DNA from 4 places in the Ruegeria sp. BG3 genome. Region 1 is predicted to be linked to each of the others. Evidence: riboswitches for the same ligand, from Rfam matches in the RefSeq annotation. Region 1 holds a riboswitch; each other region holds the start of a gene.
What was found. Region 1 has a riboswitch for cobalamin ahead of ACR0AI_RS15620 (hypothetical protein). Riboswitches for the same ligand answer to the same signal wherever they lie in the genome.
Positions count from the first base shown of each region.

Region 2: it holds a riboswitch for cobalamin, as region 1 does, so the genes downstream of both, ACR0AI_RS11650 (DUF4198 domain-containing protein) here and ACR0AI_RS15620 (hypothetical protein) in region 1, are expected to answer to the same signal.
Region 3: it holds a riboswitch for cobalamin, as region 1 does, so the genes downstream of both, ACR0AI_RS09285 (DUF1636 family protein) here and ACR0AI_RS15620 (hypothetical protein) in region 1, are expected to answer to the same signal.
Region 4: it holds a riboswitch for cobalamin, as region 1 does, so the genes downstream of both, nrdH (glutaredoxin-like protein NrdH) here and ACR0AI_RS15620 (hypothetical protein) in region 1, are expected to answer to the same signal.

Region 1 covers NZ_JBQFTE010000009.1:215,771-221,622, forward strand. The annotation lists gene ACR0AI_RS15605 (YbaB/EbfC family nucleoid-associated protein) at 1-159, opposite strand, end outside; gene ACR0AI_RS15610 (DNA polymerase III subunit gamma/tau) at 392-2,149, opposite strand; gene ACR0AI_RS15615 (phosphatase domain-containing protein) at 2,423-2,926, shown strand; gene ACR0AI_RS15620 (hypothetical protein) at 2,923-3,330, opposite strand; cobalamin riboswitch at 3,417-3,638, opposite strand; gene ACR0AI_RS15625 (alpha/beta hydrolase family protein) at 3,798-4,655, shown strand; gene rsgA (ribosome small subunit-dependent GTPase A) at 4,687-5,715, opposite strand.
Region 2 covers NZ_JBQFTE010000006.1:247,995-253,846, reverse strand. The annotation lists gene ACR0AI_RS11660 (cobalt ABC transporter permease) at 1-484, opposite strand, end outside; gene cbiM (cobalt transporter CbiM) at 481-1,092, opposite strand; gene ACR0AI_RS11650 (DUF4198 domain-containing protein) at 1,099-1,884, opposite strand; cobalamin riboswitch at 2,013-2,214, opposite strand; gene ACR0AI_RS11645 (FKBP-type peptidyl-prolyl cis-trans isomerase) at 2,464-2,892, shown strand; gene ACR0AI_RS11640 (hypothetical protein) at 2,905-3,084, opposite strand; gene ACR0AI_RS11635 (enoyl-ACP reductase FabI) at 3,144-3,935, opposite strand; gene fabB (beta-ketoacyl-ACP synthase I) at 3,941-5,170, opposite strand; gene fabA (bifunctional 3-hydroxydecanoyl-ACP dehydratase/trans-2-decenoyl-ACP isomerase) at 5,218-5,727, opposite strand.
Region 3 covers NZ_JBQFTE010000005.1:40,505-46,356, forward strand. The annotation lists gene ACR0AI_RS09260 (glucokinase) at 1-820, shown strand, start outside; gene ACR0AI_RS09265 (carbohydrate kinase family protein) at 849-1,775, shown strand; gene ACR0AI_RS09270 (D-lyxose/D-mannose family sugar isomerase) at 1,794-2,459, shown strand; gene ACR0AI_RS09275 (hypothetical protein) at 2,580-2,792, shown strand; gene ACR0AI_RS09280 (hypothetical protein) at 2,798-3,286, shown strand; cobalamin riboswitch at 3,321-3,525, shown strand; gene ACR0AI_RS09285 (DUF1636 family protein) at 3,632-3,979, shown strand; gene ACR0AI_RS09290 (ABC transporter ATP-binding protein) at 3,976-4,752, shown strand; gene ACR0AI_RS09295 (ABC transporter substrate-binding protein) at 4,765-5,715, shown strand; gene ACR0AI_RS09300 (FecCD family ABC transporter permease) at 5,717-5,852, shown strand, end outside.
Region 4 covers NZ_JBQFTE010000007.1:45,445-51,296, forward strand. The annotation lists gene nrdF (class 1b ribonucleoside-diphosphate reductase subunit beta) at 1-117, opposite strand, end outside; gene nrdE (class 1b ribonucleoside-diphosphate reductase subunit alpha) at 129-2,252, opposite strand; gene nrdI (class Ib ribonucleoside-diphosphate reductase assembly flavoprotein NrdI) at 2,234-2,647, opposite strand; gene nrdH (glutaredoxin-like protein NrdH) at 2,663-2,884, opposite strand; cobalamin riboswitch at 2,970-3,161, opposite strand; gene ACR0AI_RS12100 (DEAD/DEAH box helicase) at 3,250-5,127, opposite strand; gene ACR0AI_RS12105 (hypothetical protein) at 5,365-5,817, shown strand.

The DNA.
Region 1 (5,852 bases):
TTTGGCGGTTGCGGTTGCCTTGACCAGCCCTGCGCCGGATTCGCCAACAACCATCAGGTTGTTCAGCTCTTCCTGCATCTCCGTCATCTTGGTCTGAAGATCCTGCGCGGATTTCATCATCTTGGCCATATCGCCCAGGCCGCCTAATCCTTTGAGCATTTTGCTTCTCCTGTAAGTCCGGTTTGTGCCTAGATACGGGGGTCACCGTGGTGACACAAGAGCAGAGCGCGCTCCCGCCCGTCGTCAAGGTCTTTGGCAAGACCTTTCCTCCCGTTGGGCCCGGCAGCGCTCGGGCAAAGCCCGAGCGCTGCCGGGCCCAAGGCCGCTCAGGGTGAGCGGCTTTAGCCGATTGCCCGTAGCGGGCGCGGGAGGGTTTTGCTTTGTATAGAGGTCAGTCTTCTTCGAAAGGATCCCATTCATCTTCGACCTCGGGCAGAGCTTCGGTCTCGACTTGGGCGGCTCGTTGTTCTGGTGTTTCGATCCGGGTGATTTTGGCCTTGGGGAAATTCGCCAGAACGGCCTGAACAAGCGGATGTGCCGTGGCCTCTTCTTTCAGCGCCAGTTCGGCCTTGTCGCGGATTTCGGCGATCGTCGGAGCGTCGCCATCCGATACAATGGACACCGCCCATCTGTTGCCAGTCCAACGTTGCAAGGCCGATCCCAGCCGTGGTGCAAGATCGGTCGGGGCTTGCGCTGAAGGGGTGAACTCGATCCGTCCCGGCTGGTAAGAGACCAGCCGCACGCCGTTTTCGACCTCGACCAGAAGTTTGACGTCTCGGTTGTTCCGGATCAGCTCGACCACATGTTCGAAACTCGGGTATCGCGCCAATGCGGTCTGCGTGTCTTGCGCCAAAGCGGCGACTGGAGCGCCGCCGGACCTGCGTGGCGCAGGGGCGTAGCTTGTAGCGGCGCGGGCTTCAACCGGGGCCGCGCCGTTGCTTTGGATTGGCATCCCGCCGCCTGGGCCGCCGTTGGGGGGCGGAGGCGTATCCTGCAGCCGTTTGATCAACTCTTCCGGGCTGGGTAAGTCGGCCACGTGAGTCAGGCGGATCACAGCCATTTCGGCAGCCATCATGGCGTTGGGGGCGGCTGAAACTTCCTCAAGCGCTTTCAACAGCATCTGCCACATCCGAGTCAGTACCCGCATGGGGAGGGCCTCAGCCATCTGCTGGCCCCGGGCGCGTTCATCCGGGGAAACTGTAGGGTCTTCGGCTGCGTCCGGAGTGATCTTTACAACAGAGACCCAATGAGTGATTTCGGCCAGATCACGCAGCACGGCCAGTGGATCAGCCCCTTCGGCGTATTGGCCACCAAGCTCGGTCAGCGCCCCAGCTGCATCGCCCCGCAGGATCATGTCCATGAGATCCAGAACCCGGCCACGATCCGCCAGGCCCAGCATCGCGCGTACTTGATCTGCCGTCGTCTCTCCGGCCCCGTGCGAGATCGCCTGATCCAGCAATGAGGTCGCGTCGCGAGCAGATCCCTCGGCAGCACGGGTGATCAGCGCCAGCGCATCCTCGGCAATCTCTGCGCTCTCAGCTGAGGCGATCTTGCGCAACAGGCCGATCATGTCCTCGGGTTCGATCCGGCGAAGGTCGAAGCGTTGGCAGCGCGACAGAACCGTGACGGGAACCTTGCGAATTTCGGTTGTGGCGAAGATGAACTTCACATGCGCCGGCGGCTCCTCGAGCGTCTTGAGCAGCGCGTTGAAGGCGCTGGTCGACAGCATGTGGACCTCATCGATGATGTAGATCTTGTAGCGGGCCGAGGCTGCACGGTAGCGGACACTGTCGATAATCTCGCGAATATCATTGACGCCGGTGCGGCTGGCGGCGTCCATCTCCATCACGTCGACATGGCGACCTTCCATGATGGCAACGCAATGCTCACATTGACCGCAAGGCTCGGTCGTGGGTCCGCCAGTTCCGTCCGGTCCGATACAGTTCATGCCTTTCGCAATGATCCGCGCGGTCGTGGTTTTACCGGTTCCGCGAATGCCTGTCATGACAAAGGCTTGCGCGATGCGGTCCGCTTCGAACGCGTTTTTCAGCGTGCGGACCATCGCATCCTGGCCCACCAGATCGGCAAAGGTTTCCGGGCGATATTTGCGGGCGAGAACCTGATAGGCGGGGCTGTCTGAGTCGGTCATGTCTGCTCTGGCGGATTCGGGACGTCACCGCAGCGTAGAGGCCCGCGCCGCCCGCGTCCACATGAGTTAAAGAACGATTTTGTTTTGGAAACTGGCGCGTCAGGGGTACACTCTGCGGATTGTGAATCAAGCCTAGAGCGTTTCAGGTTTGACTTGAGACACGAATACCCTGCCACGCCTGCGGCGTTCTCGGGACATTCGTGTCGCAGAGTGATTCAGACAAAACCCGAAACGCTTTAAAGTCAGGATCAACGCTTCCGGGGGGATGCTGTCATGACGAATTTGGTCATTCATGCTTTGCAAGTGGGCGGGGGCACACTTGCCCTGACGTCGATGCCGGGAAAGGGCGGCGACTATGCAGGCGACCTTGAAACGATCGGAGATTGGAGGCCGGGCCTTGTGCTGTCGATGACAACCGAGGCTGAGCTGGTCCAGTTCGGAGCCCGCGATTTTGGCCGCGATGTTCAGGGTCGCGCCAGCCGCTGGGTGCACCTGCCGATTCAGGATTTCGGCGTGCCACCGTCAGAAGTTGATGCGCAATGGCCCGATGTTAGTGCCGCGGCGCGGCAGGCTTTGTCTGGCGGAGGGCGCGTGCTTGTCCATTGTCAGGGCGGATGTGGTCGCTCTGGCATGGTGGTGCTGAGGTTGATGATCGAATGCGGCGAGGCTCCAACCCAAGCGCTGGATCGGTTGCGCAAGCTACGCCCCTGCGCAGTCGAAACCGATGCGCAGAAGCACTGGGCCATCTTGCCCGCCCGAGTTTTGGCAGACTCCTAAGCCGACAGTTGCAGTTCCGCCGGGGCCGGTTTGCGCGGCGCAATCACTGATGCCTCGAGCATGGCGCAGGGCAGGGAAGTCATGGCTGCGCTAGGCAGGCTGCTCGTGTCGGTACCGAACATCAGGTCAGCATAGAGATCGAGGGTCTCGCTGTCGGCATCAGGGTCCGCTCCGCAATAGACCCGCACCTGAGACTGGCTGGCTCGAAACCGGGCGTGGCAGCCGTCCGAGCAATGGGTCAGATCGCTACTGCCTTCGATTTCGAAATCCGATGTGGTCGCCGGACCGGCTTGTTCCAGCGCGTCAACCATCGAACGCGCCAGCCGTGCCAGTGCGGGGCAAGTCTTGCCCGTATGTTGGCAGATGGTTGCTGAGAACCTATGAGTCTTCGTCTTCCAGATCATCCTGCGCCCTCCGCGCGGTGGACAGGGGCTGGGATCAGGTGGGCAGATATGGTCTGTCACGGCCTGCCCGGACACCCCGCCCGAGTTTGGGTTATGTTGACGATGGCAGGTCTCCTGACTTGCGGGTCATTGCTTTGCCGACCTTCCCGGCCTTTCGGCCAGTGGCTCTTCGACATCGCTCACCGCTTACAGTTGCGGGGGCAGTCGCGGATTTGGTTCGTCCCGAGCAAGCCGGGGAAAACCGCACCGTGTTCCCTTTTCATCCCGACCTCTTGTGAAAGCCGGGAACCATCGCACCATCGCTAGCGTTCATAACCATTCTGAGTCAAGTTGAACTTTCTGCGTTGCGGAAAGCCGATCCGCGAAGTGGACGCGTGGTCAAGCGGGATCGCAGTTGACTTGCATGGGCTGTCTGGGGTCAAGTTGCAATATGAACTCATCAGTTCAGTTTTCCGCCGAGGATACCCATGTTGGATTCAAACCAAACAGTGCTGATCGAAGATGTTCAGATCCCGGTGGGGGATGGCGCCCTGTCCGGGCGGATTTACCGGCCCGTGGCGCAGCCCGAAACCGTGGTGGTGGTCAACAGCGCGACAGGGGTTCCGCGCGACTACTACAAGCATTTCGCACAGTGGTTGGCGTCGGATCGGGATATCGCCTGTCTGATCTATGACTACCGGGAATTCGGTCATTCGAAATCGGGGCCACAGCGTCGGTCGAAGATCTCGATGGCGGATTGGGCGTTGCAGGACATGCCCGCCGCGCGGGCCGAGATGCGCCGACGGTTCCCGCTGGCGCAGCAATGGTCAGTTGGTCATTCGCTTGGAGGGATGCTGGGGCCAGTGCAGCCGGATATCGACAAGATTGATCGCATGATCTGCGTCTGTTCTGGCCTTGTGAAATTGGGCGATCATCCTTGGCCGTACCGCGCTCTGGCCGGGTTGTTCTGGTATGGGCATGTGCCTCTGGTCGTGAGCGGCCTGGGGTATTTGCCGGGCAAGGCACTTGGGTTTGGAACAGACCTACCGCCTAAGGTCTATTGGCAATGGCGCAAATGGTGCACCGCGCCGCAAAGCTATCTGCCCGAGATCGGAGACACACTGCCGCAAGCTACGTGGCAGGATGCTGACGTTCCCGTCGACCTGTTTGCCTTCACCGACGATGAGATGGTCCCAGAAGCTGCCGTTTGGCGGTTGGCTGAACTTTACGGGCCGAAGGCACGCCGTCACCTTTTGTCACCAGAAGAGTTTGGCGTTCCGGAAATCGGCCATATCGGTGTGTTTGCCCGCCGCAATGCGGCGCTCTGGCCCCGATTGATCGCTTGATGGGGGACGCCGGCGGACCGGCGCTCCTGTTTCAATCGCCGCGCCGCGCGGATTTTCCGTGCATCGCGGACCGGACCATTTTGCCGAAAGCCTTGTCGCGCGCCCGCGCCTCGGCCACGGTCTCAGAGTTGCGCTGATCCTCGCGCCTCAGTTTGCGCCAGCGGTCCAGCCGATCTGCATCCAGCGTGCCGGCCTCAATTGCCGCCTGCACAGCGCAGCCGGGTTCGGCCTCATGCTGGCAATCCGAGAACCGGCAGGTGTGGGCCAGTTCCAGAATGTCCGAGAAGACTTCGTCCACCCCATCCTGCGCATCGAGCAGGCGCAGGGCGCGCATGCCGGGGGTGTCGACCAGCCAACCGCCGTTTCGCATCGGGCGTAAGGCGCGAGACGTCGTGGTATGACGGCCTCGTGCGTCATCCTCGCGGATTGCGGCTGTTGCCTGATCCTGACCGGTCATTCCGTTGGCGAGCGTTGTTTTACCAACCCCGGATGACCCGACCAAAGCTGCTGTCTGACCCGCCGGACACCATGCCAGAACCTGTTGCAGGTCTGACGCGTCATGCGCGTTGACCGTCAGGACTGTCAGAAACGGGGCCAACGCTTCGGCCTGTTTGGCATAGGCTGCGGGGTCCGAGCAGCTATCCGCTTTGGTCAGGACCACGACAGGATAGCACCCGGCCTGATGCGCCAGCGCCAGATACCGTTCGAGCCGGGGCACATTGAAATCCGCATTGCACGAGCTGACGATGAACAGCACGTCAACATTGGCGGCGATCAACTGTGCCTCGGCCCCGGTTCCAGCGGCACGGCGTCGCAACAGGCTGCGCCGGTCAAGCAGATGCCGAACCCGGTTTTGGTCATCGGCCAGCACCCAATCTCCAACCGCAAAATCGCCGGTAGAGTGACCAGGGGCCAATAGAGACATTTCACCGGTCTCGTTCATCCCGACCAGACGGTCCCTGTGAACACCGGTAATACGAAAAGGTGTAAGCTGCGCGTGCGCCGCGTGTTGTGCAGCAAAGTGAGAGGACCATCCCAGGTCCGAAAGAGTAAAAGACATTGGTTTGCCTGTGTTCAGATAAAGCAATCCCATCGGATGGCAGACGCGCATCCGTTGGTGATGTGTTCAGGCAATCGGAGAGTTGGGTTTAGAACCGATCTGCCCGAAGGGTGTTTGCTACAATCATAAAGCCCTCC
Region 2 (5,852 bases), on a different contig from region 1:
TATGTTCGCGATAGGCGGCGATTTCCCGGCGCAGGGGGCGTATTTCGTCACGAACGGCTGCTGCGATAGCTTGACGCTCCTTATCACTGAGAGAGGCCACTGTGACGCCCTCCGAGGAGGGCGTAGGCGTGGGTGACGCTGCAGGCTTGTTCTTGATGGCGACGCCCATGATCTTGGCAACGTCATCGGCGGGCATGGTGACCTCGGCCACGTGACCGGCGCCGAGGTCGGCAAAGAAGGTATGGGCGACGGCTGTGGTGGGCGTGTAGATGAAGAACCCGTCTGCGTTGGTCGTGGCCCGGCCCAGCTCGACCCCGTTTGGATCGGTCACGACAACCTCGGTATCGGTCGCCATGGTGCCGTTGGAGAAGCCGATTTCCCCTTCGATCGCATCGCTGGATGCAAAAACACCGGCAATCACCTTGTGGGCCAACGCGGGCAGAGGGGCCGCGCATAGGGCCAGGATGAGGGCAATCTTTCTCATGTGGCGGGCCTTGTCAGGAACAGTTCAGGTTTGACTTTTCGTGCCAGTAGAACGGCAAATCCGGTCAGAACGGCCTCGATGATCATCACGGGGATATGCGCAAAGAAGACCAGCTTGGCAGCGGGGAGGAATTCGTCCCCTGACAGGGCCAGTGAGATGCCCACCATGACGGTCGTGGCCGCAATGGCAAAGGCGCCGCCTATGCCGCCCCAGATCGCGCCATGAACAGGTGAGCCGCGACCGATCAGGGGTCGGAACAGCAGCCCCGCCAGTACGGCCGGAAAGGCGATGTTGAGCGTGTTGATCCCCAGTACCGTCAGCCCGCCGAAGCCGAAGAAAACGGCTTGCAGGAGCAGGCCCACAAACAGGGCCGGGAAGGCGGCCCAGCCGAGCAGCAGCCCGGCCAGACCGTTGAGGATCAGATGCACCGACGACGGCCCGATCGGAACATGGATCAGCGAGGCCACGAAGAAACTGGCCGCCAGCACCCCTGCTGTGGGGATGCGGTCCAGATCCAGCGACCTGAGGCCCATTGCGACCCCACCAGCGGCGGCAACGGCTCCGCCGATGACGACCGGGTTGGACAGGGCTCCGTCGACGATGTGCATCGGGGGTTACTCCATGTCCCAGGCGCGGATCCAAATCACCGCGTCCTGGCTCAGCTCTTTGCCTTCATGTTCGGTTTCAGGACCAGCACCGAGGGCGGCAAAGCCCCAGTAACCAGCTTTCGGCACACCGAAGGAAAAATAGCCATTGGCGTCAGAAATTGCGACAACAGCACCACCCGGCATCGGCGAAACGGTAGGCTCGGACGAGGCTTGGTTGTCAAAACTGGGCTTGGCGGCCATGTATTCGATCTCGATCTCAGCGCCGGCAACCGGTTCGCCATTTGCCAGAACCTGACCGGTGAAGGTCGAGCCAGCGATGATGTTGTAGGGCTTGTGCAGAGGCACGATCTCGGTCGCCAGACCCGCGGGGTTCATCCAGTCGGTCGGCAGTTCGTTGCGGTTCAGGAACGCCTTCGTGATCTGTTGGATATAGATATCCTCGGCCTCTTCGTAATAGGGCTGAGGCACCGTGACCATCACGTAGTCGCCCGAACGCTTGACCGGAACAGATCCCTGAAAGGCCGCGCCTTCGTTTTCGGGGCTCGAAAACCGGATGGGCTCCAGCGTGTCCAGCAGGTCGGTCTTTTCGCCATTGTGGATCACGTAGAATTCCTGCGGCTTTTCCAGATCCATGACATGGCCGTTTTCAAACGGGTGCCAGAAGATCAGCTTGACCGGCACGTCGCCCGGCGCCTCGATCAGTGTGTCGGTGGTGTATTCCAGCAGAAAATGTGCGTGCGCCATCGCTGGAATCGCCAGCGCAGCCGCAGCCGTGCAAAATAGTTTCTTCACAAGGTCTTTCCTTAGTCCTTCGTGCCAACCCCGGCACGTTTCTTGCTTGATATCGGGGCGAACGAGACCATGTACCCGAAATAAGGGCATCGGCCCAATGCACACCCCGGCATCGGTGACACACCCCTTCCGAGGGTGCATATCCGGCAGGTCTCCTGACTTGCGGGTCAAAGCATCGGGCTGGCCTTCCCGGGTGGAACCCAGTGGCGTGTCAGCCCTGCTCACCGCCTACAGTTGCGGGGGCAGTTGCGGCATTGGGTGGATCAGAATTCCCCGCACCGCATTCCCTTTTCTCCGGGCGAACCCGGAACCGGACATGAAGACGCTGATGGCAGAGATTCCCATCACCGGTCAATCTCTATTTAAGACTGTAGCGATAACATCTTGTCGATAGGATCGGATGTTCCTGTTCTGCCCGCTCGGTATTGAAGGCGCGCGTGTAAGCGACGACCAGAGGACGCGCACGCCTGCACCGTAATCTGGACATCAGAATCAGATGCATGCATCCTGCACTGCGTCAGACTCCGGCGTGGCGCGCTTGTGTTCGGCGCCTAATTTCCCACAAGCCCCGGAGGCCCAATGTCTGAGATCAAACAAGGCGACACAGTTCGCATCCACTATACCGGCACGCTGTTGGACGAGACCGTCTTTGACAGCTCAGACGGGCGCGATCCGTTAGAGTTTGTTGTCGGTTCGGGCCAGATCATACCCGGCCTGGACAGCGCGATGCCAGGATTGGCGGTTGGCGACAAGAAGCGGGTCGAGATTGCCTGTGTCGACGCCTATGGTCCGATCAACCCGGCGATGCGGCAGGACATCCCGCGTGAGGGTATTCCGGATGACATCCCACTAGAGCCGGGAACCCAGTTGCAGATGCAGACCCCGGACGGTCAGGCGCTGCCGGTAACGGTTGTCGAGGCGAACGAGGCCACGGTGACGCTAGACGCCAATCACCCGCTGGCTGGTCAGGACCTGATTTTCGATATTGAGGTTGTCTCGGTGAACTGAAGGCTTGGGGTTTTAGCCCCAAAGCCCGTCAAGCGCTGCACGGACCTGCGGTTGCGTGAAGAACACGAACAACACCAGCAATGTGGTGAGCGTCAAAAGCAGAACACGGGCGCGGGGGCTTAGAAATCCCGTTTTCCGTTTGGTCTGGGTGCCGCGCGTATTGCTGGCAAGGATCTGGTCAGTTTTGCTCATGCCCATATCCCTGACGCCGAAAGATGGTCAAATCTTGGCGGCGTCAGGGAAAGATATGGTCACATGAAATCCGGCTGTGGCATTCCAAGCACGTGGAAACCGCCATCCACGCGGATGATCTCGCCCGAGGTGCATGCCCCGGCGTCCGAGGTCAGGTAAACCGCTGTGCCGCCAACGGCCTCAAGCGTAGCGTTCGAGCGCATCGGCGCATTCTGGTCGCAGAACTTGTAGGTCTTGCGCGCACCGCCGATTGCAGCCCCGGCCAGGGTCTTCATCGGACCGGGCGAGATTGCGTTCACACGGATGCCTTCGGGGCCGAGGTCGTTGGCCAGATAGCGTGTCGCCGATTCCAGAGCGGCTTTGGCAACGCCCATAACGTTGTAATTCGGAACTACACGATTCGAGCCTTGGTAGGTCAGCGTCAGCAGCGAGCCACCATTGTCCTTCATCAGCGGATAGGCACGGCGGGCGACCTCGATGAACGAGTAGGCCGACACATCCATCGAGTGCTTGAAATTGGCTCGTGTGGTGTTCAGGAACCGACCCGTCAGCTCGTTCTTGTCCGAATAGGCGATTGCATGGACAACAAAGTCGATGGTTGGCCAGCGTTCACCCAACTCGCCAAAGGCGCGGTCCAGCGAGGCGTCATCGGTGACATCCGCATCCACCATGAAGTCGCTGCCGAGGCTTTCCGCCAACGGCTGCAGACGTTTCCCGAACGCATCGCCCTGATAGGTGAAAGCCAGCTCAGCCCCTGCTTCGTGCATCGCTTTCGAGATACCCCAGGCAATCGACCGGTCATTGGCGACACCCATGATCAGGCCGCGTTTCCCTTTTAGAACTTCCGACATCTCGTTCACCCGTTATACTTTGACAGGATCATGGATCCGTTCGTGCCACCAAAGCCGAAGCTGTTGGTCATGACCGAATCCAAACCTGCATTTTCAACCACTTGAGTTGCAATTTCACCGGGCTGGATGCCTTCGGCTAGTGTGTCGACATTGATCGACGGTGTTATGAAATCATTGTCCAGCATGAGCAGGCAGAAGATCGCCTCGAGCGCGCCAGCCGCGCCCTGTGCGTGCCCGGTCATCGACTTGGTGGATGAGATCGGGGGCACCTGACCTTCGCCGAAGATGCGACGCACGGCTTCAACTTCGCCCACATCTCCGACCGGGGTCGAGGTGCCGTGCGCGTTGATGTAACCAACCTTGCGGCCTTCTGGCAGGGTCGACAGAGCCAGACGCATCGCGCGCTCACCGCCTTCGCCGGACGGCGCCACCATGTCATGACCGTCCGAGGTCGCAGCATAGCCGGTCACCTCGGCGTAGATCTTGGCACCGCGCGCCAGCGCATGGTCCAGATCCTCAAGCACGACAATGCCGCCGCCACCCGAAATCACGAAGCCGTCGCGGTCCTGATCGAACGCGCGCGATGCTTTCTGCGGAGTGTCGTTATACTTGGACGACATCGCGCCCATCGCGTCGAACAGGCAGGACAGGGTCCAGTCCAGCTCCTCGCCGCCACCTGCGAACATCACGTTCTGTTTGCCCAGCATGATCTGTTCCGCCGCGTTGCCGATGCAATGCAGAGAGGTCGAGCAGGCCGAGGTGATCGAGTAATTGATACCCTTGATCTTATAGGCGGTGGCAAGGTTCGCGGAAATCGTGGAGCACATGCATTTCGGCACGGCAAAAGGCCCGATCCGCTTGGTGGCGCCGTTCTTCAGCACCGTCTGGTGCGCGGTCAGCATCGCGCTGGTGGACGGTCCGCCAGAACCAGCGACTAGTCCGGTGCGCGGATTGACGACCTGATCCTCGGTCAGCCCCGAATCTGCAATAGCCTGTCCCATCGCGATATGCGCGTAGGCCGCACCCGGTCCCATGAAACGCAGGGTACGTTTGTCAACGTGTTCGGACACGTCAATCTTGAGCGACCCGGCGATCTGGCTGCGAAAGCCATGTTCGACCATCTGCTCATTGGCCTCGATGCCGGATTTACCTGCTTTGAGCGAGGCGAGAACCTCTTCGGCATTGTTCCCGATCGAGGAGACGATCCCCAAACCGGTGACGACGACGCGACGCATATGCGTTCTCCTGTGTTCCGTTCCTGTTGGCGTAATGTCCGCTGGCGTCAGCTTTCGGACAGTGCAACCTTCATATCTTTGACTTGGTAAATCACTTCACCATCCGCTTCGACACGGCCATCCGCGACCCCCATGGTCAGACGGCGTGTCTGTACGGCTTTGGTAAAATCAACATAATAGGTCAGCATCTTACGGTCCGGACGCACCATGCCGGTTAGCTTGACTTCGCCCACGCCCAACGCATAGCCGCGCCCCTGCCAGCCGCGCCAGCCCAGGTTGAAGCCCGTCAGCTGCCACAGACCATCCAGACCCAAGCAGCCCGGCATGATCGGGTTGCCGGGGAAATGGCAGTCAAAGAACCAAAGATCAGGCGTGATGTCGAATTCTGCGACAACATGGCCTTTGCCATGGGCGCCTCCGTCACCCGAAACGTCGGTGATCCGGTCCATCATCAGCATCGGAGGGGCAGGCAATTGCGCATTGCCGGGGCCAAAAAGTTCGCCTCGCGCGCATTTCAGCAGATCCTCTTTGTCAAAACTGCTTGGGAATTGGGCCATTCTTGCCGCCTCTTCTGCCTTGGGTCCGTTCATTACATTTGGCCTCACCTAGCACCCGTATGCAAGGTCCTGCAAGAGCGGCGGTCAGATGATGTTGCGTCCCGACGGTCTTTGCGAATGAATTT
Region 3 (5,852 bases), on a different contig from region 1:
GCCACAAGCCGTTGTAGCGGCTGGGGCCGGACCGGTGCGCGACGGGCGCATCCAACTGACCAACGCGAATTTGGACCTGTCCGAGGACGCTCTGGCCAAGGCGACGGGGGCCACCAACACCTACGTGATCAATGACTTTACGGCAGCAGCGTGGTCCGTGGCCGAAGTGACAGAGGCTGACGTATCCGTCCTGCAAGGTTCTGCCACTCCGCCGATGGGTACGCGATTGGTCGTGGGGCCTGGAACCGGTTTGGGTGTCGGCGCGCTGCTCTATTCGGAGGGGCATTTCCACACCGTCTCAGGCGAAGGCGGCCATGTTGGCCTGTCTCCGCGCACGCGGGATGAGGTCGATATCTTCGACGCCGCCCGCCATCTGGCGCCCGAATGCTCTTTCGACAACAGCCTCGTACTTGAGGCCGAAATGTTCCTCAGCGGAACCGGCTTGCCGATCCTCTATCAGGCCGCTGGCATGGCGGCTGGGCAGGCCAAGCCTCCCGTTCGTACCGCCCGAGATATTTTGCAGGACGCGCAAAACGGTAGTGACCCGATCGCCGTTCGCACCGCAGATTTGTTCATCAGCCATCTGGGTGCGTTGATGGGTGACATGGCCGTCACAGTGATGCCTGCCGGTGGCGTCTTCCTTGTTGGTGGCGTAGCCGAGAAAAACCGCTGGATGTTTGGCGAAACCTTCCGCAACGCGTTCAATGCAGGTGGGCGTTTCAGCGAGTTGCGGCAGTCGATGAACCTTTATATATCGGAACAGGCCGAATTTGGCATTGTTGGCGCTAACAACTTCTGTAAAAATGCGCTTCAGCGATAACTGAGCGTATTTTGGAAGAGGATGTGGGATGATCCTGTGTTGCGGAGAAGCCCTGATCGACATGATTGCCGAACCGACCCTGTCCGGGCGGGACGGTTTTGTTCCACATTCCGGTGGCGCCATATTCAATACCTCTATCGCTTTGGGCCGGTTGGGCGCGCCCGTTGGACTGCTGACCGGCCTGTCCTCGGATATGTTCGGGCAGCAATTGGCCGATGACCTGAGGGCCAGCCACGTGGACACGACACATGTGATTGCCTCGGACAGACCAACCACGCTGGCGTTTGTTCAACTGAAGGACGGCCACGCCACATACACGTTTGTCGACGAAAACACTGCGGGTCGGATGTTACGGGCCGAGGATATGCCGCGCCAACTCCCCGCGGTTTCAGCGCTGTACTTTGGTGGCATCAGCCTTGCCTGTGAGCCTTGCGCGGATGCCTATGCCGCGTTGGTGGCGCAACATGGCGCGAACTGTGCTGTGATGTTGGACCCCAATATCCGACCCGGTTTTATACAGGATCAGACCCGCTACCGCACGCGGTTGAACCAGATGATCGAACAGACCGATATCGTCAAAGTCTCGGATGAGGATCTGGACTGGATCATCCCCGGCCCGGAAAGCCACGATCAGAAAGTTCCCCTGCTGCTTCAAGCAGGCCCCTCTGCCGTCATCGTCACACGCGGGAGCGAGGGCGCCTCGGGTTATCTGGCCAACGGCACGTTTGTCTCAGTCCCTGTCAAACCGGTGCAAGTTGTGGATACGGTTGGCGCGGGGGACACGTTCAATGCAGGGGTTCTGGCCTCGCTGGAACAGGCTGGCCAGCTGACAAAGCCGGGCTTGAAAACACTGTCCCCGGATGCACTACGCGACGCTTTGACCTTGGGTGCAGAGGTGGCCGCTGTGACCGTCTCGCGCGCCGGAGCCAACCCGCCCTGGTCGCACGAATTATAGCCCTACGAAGAGTCCGAGATGAAACGATCCGAAATCAACCGTATCAAGACCGAAGCCCAGGCATTCATCAGTTCATTTGGTGCCGTTCTGCCGCCTTTCGCAGATTGGACACCTGAGCAAATGCGCAGCGCCGATGCCGACAGCATCCGCGCCCATGGGTTAGGATGGGATATCACCGACTACGGTCAGGGCAAGTTCGATGAGCTTGGGTTGTTCCTGTTCACCCTACGCAACGGCAACGTGAGCGATCTGAGTCGAGGGCGCGGTATGCTCTATGCTGAAAAGCTGCTGATCTCTCGCGACAAACAGCTGTCGCCGATGCACCGCCATATCGTCAAAGCCGAGGACATCATCAACCGAGGCGGCGGCGATCTGGTTATGGAAATCTATGCCTCGGACCCCGATGGCGGTATCGACCGCAATACCCCAGTCACTGTTCCCAGCGATGCCTGCCCTGTCACCATACGGCCCGGAGAGCATCTGCGCCTGAAGCCAGGTCAGAGCGTGACCTTGATGCCCGGCATCTGGCATGCCTTCTGGGCGGAAGGTGGGGATTGCTTGATTGGCGAAGTCTCAACCGTGAATGACGACCGGACGGACAACGTATTTGAAGACCCGATCCCCCGCTTTGCAACAATCGAAGAAGATGCATCACCGGATTTCCTGTTGGTTGCCGACTACTGACTTCATTAAGAATTTCGCGCTTGCATTTTCTGACTAATTTAGTCAGTTAACGGCTGACCCAGTCAGATTCAGTTGGAATCATCGCCCGGTCCCATTTTTGCGACCGAAAGATAACCTGACATGCGAAAATCCCACGCCGACCTGTTGGCCATGGACGCTGTTGCCAGTCGCCATGGCTGCGCATTGAAACCAAAACTGAGGCAGGCGATTGAGGCTGATCTCAGCTTTTCCGTCCGCGCTGCATCACCGCGTCTTGAAACGCCAGTTGATCCCAATACGCTTCCGCAAAACGTCCACCTATTGGCCGCGAAAGCCCTCGACCCCAAAAGGTAACGCGCATGAAACACTCGGCATTCAACCACACACTGCCCCGCGTCGAATTTGACGGTTTCGAACGCGGTTTGCTGCCTGTCATGCGGCACTTCATCCTCAGCTTCACAGAGCCGGAAACGCAGGCTTGGCAACATGCCTTTTCGGTAGCGACCGAGCGTTGGGGGCGCGATCAGGGGCTTGTTCTGGCGCATCTGGTCTTCAAGATTATCAAGGCCACGCTACACACCCGCCCTCTGGGTCTGGCCTTCAAAGACCCGCTTTGTGTTGAAACACGGCAAGAACTGACATGTGACGAGCACGCCCTGCTCCGGATGCTGCATCACATGCGCCGCGACGAAACTCCGGCAGCGCGCGATGCCTTGAATGATTTGACCGGAGACTACCCGGACGCCCATCTGATACAGGCCGGTTTGACCCTGGCCAGCCAGTTCCCGACAAATGGCGTCGGACCGGGCCAAAGCGCGCGCAGGCCAACCCTGCGCGTGGTCCGATAGCGCGATTCCGGCGCTTGACAACAGGAGCGTGAGCAGACTAGCTGCTCTGGATGGTTCCCGACGGCCTGTGCCTTAGGGATGAAAATGGGAATACGGTGCGGCCCAAGTGCCAATGCCGTGACTGCCCCCGCAACTGTAAGTGGAGAGCGACGCCACAAAACCACTGGCCCCTAAGGTCGGGAAGGTTGGCCGAGCAATGACCCGCAAGTCAGGAGACCTGCCATCACAGTTTAACCAACCCGGGGCGGGGTGTCCCGGAAGGAGGCTCGATGGCACATCTGCGTGCTGATGCAATTCATGGCTTTTGCCTTCACTTGGCTTTTATTCAAGTTGGCTACCCGTGCCATGGCTGATCATTTTGTCCTGATATGCGGCACCTGCACTGGGCCGATCCCCGCACATAAGGCGAAGGAAACGCTGGATAGCCAGCTGCCCGAGGGGTTCTCGACACACCTGATCGACTGTATGGCCGGGTGCGACCGACCTATGACGGTTGGGCTGCAGGCCAAGGGAAAGGCGCAATATCTGTTTGGCGACATTCAATCCCCCGCCGATCTGAGCGCTTTGGCTGAGTTCGCCCATCAATTCCGCGACAGCGAGGATGGCTGGACCAGCGCCTCGACCCGTCCCTTGGCGCTCTATACCAAAACCCTGTCGCGCATGCCCTGCCTGCCACCGGAGAACACGGCATGAGCTTTCTGGTCGCTGAAAACCTGGAATACTATGCCCTGAACGGCGATGTTCTGCTGCGCGACACCTCGTTCACGCTTGAGGAAGGCGCGATATTGGCCGTCGCTGGCCCGAACGGAGCTGGCAAGACGACGCTGCTCAACCTCTTGTGCGGCGTCGAAAAGCTGGCACTGGGGGATGTGCGCATTCAGGGGCAAAGCCTGCGGAAACTGTCGTCGCTGGAGCGGGCCAGACGGATTGCCGTTGTCGGTCAGCAAGAAATGCCCGACGGGCGGCTGCAACTGCGCGATTATGTGGCCCTTGGGCAAATCCCGATCAAGGCCGACAAATCCGCCGAAGCTCTTAAGACGGACCTGCAGCGCGTATTGGACACCACCGAACTGTCCCATCTGGCCGGCAAACAGATGGCAAAACTGTCCGGCGGAGAGCGCCAGCGTGCTCATATCGCACGGGCTTTGGCGCAGAACCCCTCGCTGCTGTTTTTGGACGAACCCACCAATCATCTCGACCCTGATGCCAAAGGGCACATGCTGTCTCTGGTCGCCGAGTTGGGCGTGACGGTTGTGATGATCGTCCACGATCTGGTCATGATCCCCGAATTCGCCAGCCACGTGGCCCTGATGAAGAACGCGCAACTGACGGCCTTTGGCCCGGTCTCCGAAGTTCTGACGCCAGACCGCGTGCGCGAGACTTTTGGTGTTGACTATCTGTGTTTCCAGCACGAAGGACGCGTGATCCCCGCGCTAGACATCCGAAAACGAAAGCTTTCATCTTAACAGGAGAGATTGATGAAACAGAAACTCTTGTCCGCTGCGGTTCTAAGCGCACTGGCAAGCGGCGCTGCCGCGCAAGAGATCACCGTCGACAATTGCGGTGAACCTCTGGTGTTCGACAGCAAGCCCGAGCGGATCGTGGTTCATGACATGAACATGACCGACATGGCCTTTGCGTTGGGTCTTCAGGACAGCATCGTTGGTCTGACCGGCATCACCGGCTGGTACAAAACTAGCCCCGATTTCGACGCGCAGCGCGGTGACATTCCCGAGCTCGCCCCGAAATACCCGACGGTCGAGAACCTCGTCGCAGTCGAACCCGACATGTTCTTCGCCGGGTGGTACTACGGTATGAAGCCCGGCGGTGACGTTACCCCCAACACGCTGGAGCCCTTTGGCATCAAGACCATGGTGCTGACCGAAAGCTGCATCCACCTTAACAAAGACCGTCCCGAAGCCAGCATGGATCTGCTGTTTGACGACGTTCTGCGTCTGGGCAATGTCATGCAGGTCGAGGACAAAGCGACCGCGCTGGTCTCGGGCTGGAAAGACCAACTGGCCGCGATCGAGGCCAAAACCACCGATCTGGAAAAACCCCGGGTCTTCCTGCTGGACGGCCCGGCTGATGCGCCCTTTACCGCAGGCAAATATGCCATTCCCGACGCGATGATCGCAGCGGCTGGCGGCGTCAACGTTACCCATGACATGGACACTAGCTGGGGCCGCACCTCGTGGGAGGCTGTCGCCGCCTCGAACCCCGAATTCCTTGTCCTGCTGGACTATCAAACCGGCAACGGCGCGGCGGATACGTTCAAGTTCCTTCAGGAACATCCGGTGATGTCGCAGACCGATGCGGTCAAGAACGAGCGCTGGATCGGCCTGCGCTACGAAGAGCTGACACCGGGACCGGCAAACATCGAAGCGATCGAGAAGATGGCAACGGCGATGCACCGGGGAAACAGCTGAGATGACGAAGACGGGCCAGGCGGTCCTGCTGGGGGCGGTCATTCTGACCGCCCTTTTGCTGCTGTCGACGATCTACGGCACCACTCCGATCCCCTTGGCCGAGGTTTTCACCGCGATTGGGCTGGGTACTGGCGTAA
Region 4 (5,852 bases), on a different contig from region 1:
CTTCTCGGGCAGCCAGAAATTGACCGTCAGGCGGTTCCAGACCTCAAGGTCCTTGTCATCCTCCAGACGGTTCCAGTTGATGGCGCGGGGGATCTTGGTTTGGATCGTGTCTTTCATATCGTTTCCCCTTACAGCGAGCAGGATACGCAGCCCTGCACCTCGGTCCCTTCAAGGGCTTCCTGGCGCAGACGTACGTAGTAGATGGTTTTGATGCCTTTCTTCCACGCGTAGATCTGCGCGCGGTTGATATCGCGGGTCGTGGCCTCGGCCGGGAAGAACAGGGTCAGCGACAGGCCCTGATCCACATGCTCGGTCGCCGCCGCATAGGTGTCGATCAGCGCCGCGGGGCCGATCTCATAGGCATCGCGGTAGTATTCGAGATTGTCATTGTTCATGAAAGCAGCCGGATAATAGACGCGGCCAATCTTGCCCTCTTTGCGGATTTCGATCTTCGAAACGATGGGGTGAATCGAAGAAGTCGAGTTGTTGATATAGCTGATCGATCCGGTGGGCGGCACCGCCTGAAGGTTGCGGTTATAGAGGCCGTGTTTCATCACATCGGCCTTCAACTCTGCCCAGTCGTCGCTTGTGGGTAGGGTCACGCCGTCGAACAGAGCCTTCACCCGATCGCTTTCGGGAAGCCAGTCACGGGTGGTATATTTGTCGAAGAATGTGCCCGAGGCGTAGTCGGAGGTCTCGAACCCCTTAAACGACGCCTTGCGTTCCTGCGCCAGTTCGCAGGAGGTGCGGATCGCGTGATAGGCTATGGCCGCGAAATACACGGATGTGAACTCGACCCCCTCGGGCGAGCCATAGTGGATATGTTCGCGCGCGAGGAACCCGTGCAGGTTCATCTGCCCCAGACCGATCGCGTGGCTTTCATCATTGCCACGACGTACCGACGGCACCGAGTCGATTGCCGACATCTCGGACACCGCCGTCAGCGCACGGATCGCAGCGCCGACAGTACGGCCCAGATCACCGCCATCCATCGTCTTGGCAATATTCAGCGAGCCGAGGTTGCAGGAGATATCCGTGCCCAGATGCGAATAGCTGAGGTCATCATTGAACTCGGAAGCTTCATTGACCTGCAAAATCTCGGAACACAGGTTCGACATGTTGATCCGGCCCGCAATGGGGTTCATCCGGTTCACCGTGTCTTCGAACATCACGTAGGGGTAACCGGATTCGAACTGAATCTCTGCAATGGTCTGGAAGAACTCACGCGCATTGACCTTGGATTTGCGGATTCGCTTGTCATCGACCATCTCGTGATACTTCTCCGTCACCGAGATTTCCGAGAACGGCACGCAATAGACCTTTTCTACGTCATGAGGCGAGAACAGGTACATATCCGCGTTTTTCTTCGCCAGCTCGAAAGTGATGTCGGGGATCACCACGCCAAGGCTCAGCGTTTTGATACGGATTTTCTCATCCGCGTTTTCGCGTTTGGTATCGAGGAAGCGCATGATGTCTGGGTGGTGCGCGTTCAGATACACTGCACCCGCGCCTTGCCGCGCACCCAGCTGGTTGGCGTAGGAGAAGCTGTCCTCCAGCAGTTTCATCACCGGGATCACGCCCGAGGATTGGTTCTCGATGCCCTTAATCGGCGCGCCGTGCTCGCGGACGTTGGTCAGCAGCAGCGCCACACCTCCGCCGCGTTTGGACAGTTGCAGGGCCGAGTTGATGCCGCGACCGATGCTCTCCATGTTGTCCTCAAGCCGCAGCAGGAAGCATGAGATCAACTCCCCGCGTGAGGCTTTGCCCGCGTTCAGGAAGGTGGGCGTGGCGGGTTGGAAACGACCGTCGAGGATTTCTTCCATGAAGGATAGGGCCAGCGCCTCATCGCCGCGCGCCAGCGCCAGCGCGGTCATGACGACGCGGTCCTCATAGCGTTCCAGGAACCGCTGCCCGTCACGGGTTTTCAGCGTATATGAGGTGTAATATTTGAACGCGCCCAGAAAGGTCGGGAACCGGAACTTCTTGGCATAGGCCGCATCCCAGATCTTCCGCATGAAGTTCTTGGAATACTGGTCCAGAACGGCCTCTTCATAGTAGCCCTCAGACACCAGATACCCGAGCTTTTCATCCAGCGAGTGGAAGAACACGGTGTTCTGATTTACATGCTGCAGGAAATACTGCCGCGCGGCCATACGGTCGGCATCGAACCGGATCTTCCCCTCACCATCGTAGAGGTTCAGCATCGCGTTCAACGCGTGATAGTCCTGCTCGTTTACGCTGCTGTCGAGCATAGATGTCTCCCTAGTTTTTCCAGCCCGGCGCGGACGCGGGCGATGTCGGTCTCTGTTCCGGCCAGCTCGAATGTGTAGAGCAGCGGCACGTTGCATTTCTGGGCGATGATGCGACCGGCCAAAGCGTAGGTCGCACCGAAATTGCGGTTGCCTGTGCCGATCACCCCAACGATCCCGGTGCGTCTGTCCGGGTCGTTCAGAAACCGGATCACCTGTTTCGGAACCGCCCCGCGCCCTTCGCCATCGGCATAGGTAGGGCTGATCAGCACATAGGGGTGTCCGGGGTCAGGCAGCGGGTCCATCCCGTTCGGAATGCGGAAAGAGGTCAGGCCCAGCCGCGAGACAAAGCGGTGGGTGTTTCCGGATTTCGATGAGAAATAGACCAGCGCCGGAATCGGCGCGGCCATGGGTCAGGCCAGTTGGGCGATCATGTCCGGGCGGAAACCCGACCAGTGATCACTGCCCGCCACAACGACAGGAGCCTGACGATAACCCAGCTCGGTCACATGGGTCATGGCGCTGTCGTCCTGGGTCAGGTCGATGACGTCATAGGTGATGCCTTTTGCATCCAGCGCTCGGGTGGTGGCGGTGCATTGTACGCATGCGGGTTTGGAATATACGGTAATGCTCATGTCGTCCTCTGTCCTTTTAATGAATGCCGAGGACGCTGCGGGCAAAATGAACCCTGAACACGCCCCCGAACCCTCCGTTCGCGGTTCTCTTTCTTTGCTTACGGCAGGTCTCCTGGCTCGCGGATTGATGTTCGGACTGGCCTTCCCAAAAGCTTGCTTTCAGTGGCGTATTCAGCCAAACTATCCGCTTACAGTTGCGGGGGCAGCGCCGGTTTTTCACCGGTTTCCCTCTTAGCTTTCAACAGGAATCGAAAGAACCGAAGCAACACCATATTGGGGTCGGTGGCGGCAAGTTGTCAATATATGGTGTGGCGAAGAAAATAAATTTCTTCGCTTGCACAACCTGCCGCGTGCGCTAAGGCGGTTTACTTTTTCCGCTTGGGCATCGCGTTGCCACCCTTCATCGCAGCCGCACGTGCGCGGTTTTTCTTGCTGCTTGGCTTACCTTTGGGCGGAGGCGGGCCCTTCGGACGGCGCGCAGGTTTCTTGTGCTGATCGCCCGAGGGGGCCTCATCCCGTTTGGGCCGCGTTTCGGGTTTGGGTTTCTCGGCCGATTTCCGGCGCGGTTTTGCGGGCTGTGGCTCAGCCGCGCGGGCCGGGCGTTCAGCACGTTCGGGGCGCTTCTTGCCTTTGAAGTCGCGCTTGGGACCTTTGCGGCCACCACCGGCAAGGGCGGGTGGCGCGTCCAGTTGCACAAGGGTCTTGGTGCCTTCGACGGTCATCTCGGGGCCGATGGCCTTCAGGAAACCTTCGACACTGCTTTCGCGAATCTCGATATAGCTTTCAGTGTCGGCAATGCGGATCGCGCCGATATCGTCTTTGGTGATCTTGCCCGCCTTGCACAACATGGGCAGCAGATAGCGCGGCGAGGCGTTTTCGTTGTGTCCCTCCGACAGCGAAAACCACACGCTTGGTCCAAAGGGCACGTTCGGCTTTGGTGCTGTATCCGGCGTGTCGCTCAACTCCTCGGGGGCGGAGTGCTTGCGCCCGTATTGACGCAGGTAAGCCGCCGCCAGCTGCTGCGGTGAAAAGCGCGAGACCAGATCGTCGACCAGAGCAGTTTCGCCCTCGGTTACTTCCACGGTCCAGTCATCCGAGCTGAACATCCGCTGCATGTCCTGCGCCTGAACCTCATCGGCCGAGGGCGCAGACCCCCAATCGGCTGTCAGCTTGGCGAATTTCAGCAGGCGTTGCGCCTTTTTGAACGATGCGGGCGGCACGATCAGCGCGCTGACGCCTTTCCGCCCGGCGCGTCCGGTTCGCCCCGAGCGGTGCAGCAGCGTTTCATGGCTGTTCGGCAGTTCCGCATGGATCACCAGATCAAGGTTCGGCAGGTCGATGCCGCGCGCCGCCACATCGGTCGCCACACAGACGCGGGCGCGTCCGTCGCGCATGGCTTGCAGCGCGTTCGAACGTTCGCTCTGCGTCAGCTCTCCGGACAGGGCCACGACCGAGAATCCACGATTCGACAGTCGCGCCGTCAGGCGGCTGACCATGGCGCGGGTGTTGCAGAAGATGATGGCGTTGGGGGCCTCGTAGAAGCGCAGCACGTTGATGATTGCGTTCTCACCATCGCGCGGGGCCACATTCATCGCGCGGTATTCGATATCGGCATGTTGCGTGCGCTCGCTGACGGTGCTGACACGCTCGGCATCGCGCTGGTAGCGGGCGGCGAGGGAGGCGATGGCGCGAGGAACCGTAGCGGAAAACAGCAGGGTCTGACGCTCAGACGGGGTCTGTTCCAGAATGAACTCAAGATCTTCGCGGAAGCCCAGGTCGAGCATTTCGTCGGCTTCATCCAGAACCACGGCGCGCACGGCGGTCAGGTCAATCGACTCACGCATGATATGGTCGCGCAGGCGGCCTGGGGTTGCGACCACGATATGCGCGCCACGGGCCAGCGCTCGCCGCTCGTCGCGCATATCCATGCCGCCGACACAGGACGCGATGAACGCCCCTGCATCCGCATAGAGCCACGCCAGTTCGCGTTTGACCTGCATCGCCAATTCGCGCGTCGGCGCGATGACCAGCGCCAAAGGCGCGCCAGCCGCATCGAATACATCCACGTCGCCCAGAACGGTCGGAGCGATGGCGAGGCCGAAGCCAATGGTTTTCCCCGATCCGGTCTGCGCCGAAACCAACATGTCGCGCCCTTCCAAGTCGGGCGCGGATACGGCGGTTTGGACAGGGGTCAGCGTGTCATACCCTTTGCGATCAAGGGCGTCTTGAAGTGTTTGTTTCATGGCTCGGCTCTTTGGGATGCTGCGGTCACCCTCAGAGCGTCTTGTACGCGGATGATCGTCGAAGGGCTCTCCTTACCGAGTGAGGCGCCGAATGTATAGTGCGGAAAGCGGGCTGCACGATCAAACACAGCATGAACGCTTGATGAAGGTTCCTTCAGGAAAGTTGTAACCGGTCGCCCTCCTCCCAATCTGTTGAACACAGCCAGAGATGGCCCCACTTTCAGGGAGAATGAGATCATGACCAGATTTATGACTGCCGGAGCAGCCGCTCTGGCCACGAGCCTAGCCCTTGGCACTGCCGCTGCCGCCGAAACCACGCCTGATCTGCGCGGTATTTGGACGGCCAGCCAGACTACGGTTTCGCCGTCGAATTCGGCTACCGGCGATGCTCCGCGATTTAACCAGTCGGAATGGGTGCTCGAAATTCAGGTTCAGAACGACAATGCGTTCTGGGGTCCGAGTATGTGGCGACGCAATGCCATGGATGACTGGACGATGTACGAGGCCACGGGTTCCATCAGCCAGGATGGCTCTGGAAAGATCGGGATTGTCGAAAGCTCGGCCGAGCCAGCGATAGGCGTGAACGCCTTGATCGACGCGCGCTACGAAGATGGGCGAATTTATGCGGATTTCCGTAGCCTGCGGACTGGAACAACCTACAGCACCGTTCTGGAACGTCAGGTGAACTGAAGCGTTTCCGGCCCGGCCGGACTGTAGGGGGTACG